2 linked regions of the Paraglaciecola sp. L3A3 genome follow. The protein of the gene in region 2 binds, or shares a complex with, the protein of the main gene of each other region. Links are inferred from orthologs where the notes say so. Each region holds a gene or a part of one and is shown on either strand. Other genes may lie near its edges.

Region 1 (2,939 bases), 280 kb from region 2 along the record:
GGGGTAGCTGCTGAACGACCGAGAATTGCCGGTGTATTTGTTAATCGATTAAAATTAAATATGCGCCTACAAACTGATCCAACTGTTATTTATGGTATGGGCCATGATTTTGATGGTGATATTCGTCGTAAAGATTTGAAAACTGCGACTCCTTATAATACCTATGTCATAAAAGGTTTACCGCCCACTCCTATTGCTATGCCGAGTAAGTTAGCCATAGATGCCGCATTAAATCCTTTATCTACAGATGAGTTGTATTTTGTATCGAAGGGTGATGGAAGTCATCAATTTTCAGTGACATTGCAAGAACATAACCTTGCAGTACGCAAGTATCAATTAAATAAGTAAGAGAGAAAATTTTGCAGGCTAAAGGCAAGTTTATTGTAATTGAAGGATTAGAAGGTGCTGGTAAAAGTACCGCAGTGTCTATTATTAGTAACGCTATAAAATCAGCAGGGCATAATCTTGCGAATACACGGGAACCAGGTGGTACAGCAATGGCAGAAGCCATTCGCGAATGTGTAAAAAGTGATTGGCCTAACGAAAAAGTCACAATAGAAGCTGAGCTGTTATTAATGTACGCCGCCAGAGCACAGTTAGTACAAAATGTTATTTTACCGAATTTACAACAAGGAAACTGGGTGCTAGGTGACAGACATGATATGTCATCGAGAGCATACCAAGGTGGCGGTAGAGGCATTAATAACGAAATGATTGAATCATTACGACGCATTACTTTAAATGGATTTGAGCCTGACTTTACCTTGTATTTAGATGTAGATCCTAAAGAGGGATTAAAACGGGCTAAAGGACGAGGGGAGCTAGATAGAATAGAACAAGAAGATCTGAGCTTCTTTGAACGTACCCGAACTGAATATTTAGCGATTGCCGCAGAAGATAAAAATTGTGTGGTGATTAATACCATGCAAACATTAGAAAAAGTGCATCAAGACATTAGATTAGCAATCAAACAATTTTTGGAGCAATAAGTGTATCCTTGGCTTAGCAAAACGTTTTTGCAACTAAGTGAAAGAATTGCAGGTAAAAAATTACACCATGCCATTCTGGTTCAAGGCCCTTCTGGTTTAGGTAAAACAAAATTTGTGCTGAATTTAGCCGAGCTATTACTTTGTGCCAATCCGCAACTCGATAAAACATGTGGAACTTGTCAGTCATGTCGCTTGAATGCAGCATCTACCCATCCTGATTTACACCAAGTAGAATCAGAAAAACAGATAGGTGTAGATTTAATCAGGGATGCAATTAAAAAATTAGTTGGTTCAGCGCAGATGTCTGGCGTAAAAGTGCTGATTATTCATCATGCTGATACTATGACTGAGTCAAGTGCTAACGCTTTATTAAAAACTTTAGAGGAGCCTACCTCTAGTACTTTTATATTGTTAACCACAGCTAAACCTGAGCGAATTTTACCCACCATTAAAAGCCGATGTGAAAAATTGATTTTACCCAGCCCTGATTTTAATACTTCAATTAACTGGGTTCGTACTCAATATGCGGGGGCAATAGATCCTCAATTTGCTAAATTGTTTGCTGCTAGACCTTTAGCTTTATTAGATGAATTACAGCAAGAACAAAAATTTACTTTTGAGTTGTTCAAACAGGGAATTGTTGAGTTAACAAGTGGCCACAAAAGTGCTACTAGCTTGGCGATTGAGTGGCAAGAACATACTGATAAAGTGATTAAGTGGAGTCAATTTTGGGTGAGAGAACAAGTGAGTTTAGTCAATAATCATACTGTAGTCGTTAATCTCTATGCGGTTGAAAAAAAGGCAACCAAGATATCTCAACAACTTAGAAATCCAGGTGTTAATAAAATACTACAACTCGCAGGCTTGTTAACTGCGATATCTCTCATCCCATCATATTAATAAGCGAAAGGAGTTTTTAAAGGTGTTTGTAGATTCACATTGCCATTTGGACAGATTAGATAAAAGCCCAGAAGAATTGGCAGAAGTTATTAAGTTTGCCAAAAATCGAGGAGTAGAACATTTTTTGTGCGTGTCTGTTTCAGTTAAAGATTACCCAAAAATGCGTGAAACCGTTCAGCATTTTGATGAAGTATCTGTTTCTTGTGGTGTACATCCTTTGCACCAAGAAGATGCTTGCAGTTATGCAGAGCTTTTGGCCATGGCAGACAGCCCAGAAGTGGTGGCTATTGGAGAGACAGGGTTAGACTATTTTTATAGTGCTGAAACGAAAGAAGTACAACTAACATCATTTATTGATCATATTAAAGTGGCCAATCAACTGAAAAAACCATTAATTATTCATACTCGTGATGCCCGTCAAGATACCATTGAATTATTAAAGCAATATAAAGCACCTGAAACGAAAGGTGTGTTACATTGTTTTACTGAAGATTTGGCTATGGCGCAATCAGCAATCGAATTAGGTTTCTATATTTCAATTTCAGGTATAGTGACTTTTAAGACGGCGACGGAACTACAAGAGGTAGTAAAACAAATCCCATTAGATAAACTGCTTATTGAAACTGATTCGCCTTGGTTAGCGCCGGTTCCTTACCGAGGAAAGAAAAATCAGCCTGGCTATGTTCGTGAAGTGGCAGAATTCATTGCTCAGTTAAAAGGTATTAGTCTGGCTGAATTAGCTCAGGTCACCACTCAGAATTTTTATGATTTATTTGATGTTAAGTAAATGATTTTATTTGTAAAACCTCTTAACTGTTTGTTAATGTTAGGCAAAGTAAGCAATCTAATATAAAGTATCGCTTATTAAATTTAGTGAGTCTCTTACGTAACTTAACATCTTGTATATGAAGTACTTAGATCTAACTCTGTAAACACAGATGTTTAGCTTTAGTGAAATGAAAATAATATTACGGAATAAAGGTTAATTAGTGATAGAAAATAGTTACTTCCCTTCAAAAGAAGATGCCCTTGCTCAACTTGAACTATTAA
Region 2 (3,000 bases):
GACGATATTGGTCGTCGACAAACGTTTAACACGGCAATAGCCGCTACAATGGAATTGTTGAATAATTTACAAAAAGCCCCTCAAGAATCTGTCCAAGACTTAGCGGTTTTACGTGAAGGTATCAACACAATCGTATTATTACTTGCACCTATAGCACCACATATATGTCATGTAATGTGGAAAGACTTAGGTCATGAAAGCGAAGTTGAAACGGCCCCTTGGCCAGTGGCTGAAGCGGATGCTCTGATTGAAGATGAAAAGCTTATAATAGTGCAAGTTAATGGCAAAGTAAGAGCTAAAATTACGGTTGCTGCCGATGCGTCTAAAGAACAAGTAGAAGCATTAGGATTAAGTGAAAATAATGTTCAGCAACACATTGATGGTAAAACCATACGTAAAGTCATTTACGTGCCAGGAAAACTATTAAATATTGTGGCCAATTAAGGTGTTTAATGCTCTAAGTAAGCTATTAGCCATGCTTGTTATCAGTACGCTGATAACAAGCTGTGGCTTTAAACTGCGAGGTGATTATAGTTTGCCTTCTGGGATCAAAACCTTACAAATATCATCCAGTGTCAAAAATGCACCGCTGCAGCGCACCTTAAAAAAACAACTCAAGGGTTTTGACATTGAGGTGATAACAAATACAGCAAATAACAATCTAGAGCAAAAAATTGACGTTGGAGTTTTTCTTCAATCAGATAATTTAGACAGACGATTACTTTCTTTATTTTCAACCGGACAAGTGGCTGAATATGAATTAGTCTACGGGATTAATTATTATATTCAGTTTCCCGGTGAAGAGGCTATCCCTATTGAATTTGATGTGACAAGAGAATATCAAGATGATCCTGATGCTGTGTTAGCAAAGTCTCGCGAACTCGATTTAGTCTTAGGAGAAATGCGCCAACAAGCTGCCAACAGGATTATTCGCCAAATAACCAGTTCATATAATACTTGGCAACAAACTAAAGGTTACTAATGCAGGTCTATCCTAATCGTTTTAGTTTACAAGACGACTCACCGCTGAAACCTTTTTATCTAGTGTTTGGCGATGAGCCTCAACAAAAACTCGAATGTTTAGAACTGATTAGAAAAACAGCTAGTAAACAAGGGTTTGACGAACGTCAATCATTAGTCGTAGATAATCAATTTAGCTGGGATAGTTTAATTGAAGCCAGTCAAACTATGTCTTTGTTTTCCAATAAGCAAATTATCGAACTGGAACTACCAACAGGCAAACCTGGTGCTGAAGGCAGTAAAGTCTTAACAGCCATCGCCCAACAAGTAAACGCTGATGTATTAATTGTTATACACGGTGGAAAAATAGGTAAAGATGTACAAAATACTAAATGGTTTAAAGCGGTTGATAAAAATGCCATTTACATCCCCTGCTATCCATTAGAAGGCAATATTTTACATCAATGGTTAATCCAGCAGATGCAACATGCAGGAATGCAAAGTTCTCCCCAAATAGCACAATTGTTAGTAGATTATTGTGAAGGGAACTTACTCGCAGCCAAACAAGAAATACAAAAACTGGTACTTTTATACCCAAACGGAAATCCCACTTTAGAGCAGGTAGAACAAGCGGTTGTTGATCAATCGCGGTTTACTGTTTTCCATTTAATAGACGTGCTTTTATCTGGCGATGGGCAAAAAGCAGTAAAAATGTTATATCGTTTAGAAAGTGAAGGAGTCGAACCTAATATCATTTTATGGGCATTAACCCGAGAATGGCAAACCTTAGAAGCGTTATTATTTGATCGACATCAAGGTAAGAGCATTAATTGGAATCAGCATAGAATATGGAAAAGTCGCCAAGGTTTTTATCAATCGGCTTTAGCTCGTTTATCTCTTGAGAGCCTGCAAAAAATACAAACCAAACTTACCGAATTTGACACTGCCATCAAACAATCAGTTATTCCTCGACCCTATGTAGAATTATGCCATCTATGCCTGCTTTTTATTCCCTATTCTTTGGATAACATTCCCCTAGACTACGCACTTTCAGATTAAGGAATATACATGCTCAATGCTCCATTAGGAATATTTGGCGGAACCTTTGATCCTATTCACAAGGGCCATATTTATCCCGTTTTAGAAGCCGCAAATATTACTGAAATCAATAAAATTGCGATGATCCCTTGTTATATACCTAGCCATAAAAGTGCCGCTTGTGTGTCATCTGAGCACAGATTAAAAATGATTGAATTGATATGTGATGAACACCCAATTTTATATCCCGATGCCCGAGATATTAATAGAGGTGTAGCAACCTATAGTGTGGAGACATTAAGCGAATTACGGGCTGAATTTCCAACTCGCCCCTTATGTTTTTTTATTGGTAGCGATTCGTTACAAACTTTACTCACATGGCATAAATGGCAACAAATTTTGTCACTTTGTCATTTTGTCGTCTGTACTAGGCAAGAAACTACAACCTGTAGTTCCGAAAACATGCCACAAGATCAAGCTTTGCAAGACCTGTTGCAACAAAGGCAAACTAATAATCCAGTGGATTTACACAATAATCTTGCTGGGCATATATTTTTAGCTAATACACAACCCCTGACTATGTCGTCAACTTTACTAAGAAAACAGTTAGAAGCAGGTAAAAGTGTTGAAGAATTGATCCCTTCGAGTATTTTAACTTATATTCATCAGCATAAGCTCTACCAGCCAAGTAACGATCTCTGTTAAACTAATCTATAATTATCCCCATAAATGTTACCCATAAGGAAAATCCTTGGACCACCAACAACTAAAAGCCTTCGCAGTAGAAAAAATCGAAGACCTAAAAGGTCGAGATATCATTGAGTTAGACGTATCAGGAAAATCATCTGTCACCGACACTCTTATTATTTGCTCTGGAAATTCAAAACGTCACGTTGTTTCAATTGCTGAAAATTTAGTCGTAGAAGCTAAAAAGTCTGATACAGCCCCACTTAGCATTGAAGGCAAAGAAGATGGTGATTGGGTATTAGTTGACCTTGGCGA

Evidence for each region.
Region 1: the proteins of holA (region 2) and holB are in contact, whole or in part, in a cryo-EM structure (PDB 8GIZ), measured with the Escherichia coli proteins. The link is inferred for Paraglaciecola sp. L3A3 from one-to-one orthologs.

The regions. Positions count from the first base shown.
Region 1 is NZ_CP047023.1:2,321,958-2,324,896, forward strand. It holds holB (DNA polymerase III subunit delta'), read left to right. Parts: upstream 1-989; coding sequence 990-1,889; downstream 1,890-2,939. Other genes in the region: mltG (endolytic transglycosylase MltG), read left to right, coding at 1-348; tmk (dTMP kinase), read left to right, coding at 360-989; GQR87_RS09725 (TatD family hydrolase), read left to right, coding at 1,912-2,676; GQR87_RS09730 (hypothetical protein), read left to right, coding at 2,879-2,939. UniProt on the Escherichia coli protein: Part of the beta sliding clamp loading complex, which hydrolyzes ATP to load the beta clamp onto primed DNA to form the DNA replication pre-initiation complex.
Region 2 is NZ_CP047023.1:2,041,727-2,044,726, reverse strand. It holds holA (DNA polymerase III subunit delta), read left to right. Parts: upstream 1-981; coding sequence 982-2,019; downstream 2,020-3,000. Other genes in the region: rsfS (ribosome silencing factor), read left to right, coding at 2,750-3,000; nadD (nicotinate-nucleotide adenylyltransferase), read left to right, coding at 2,029-2,703; lptE (LPS assembly lipoprotein LptE), read left to right, coding at 431-982; leuS (leucine--tRNA ligase), read left to right, coding at 1-444. UniProt on the Escherichia coli protein: Part of the beta sliding clamp loading complex, which hydrolyzes ATP to load the beta clamp onto primed DNA to form the DNA replication pre-initiation complex.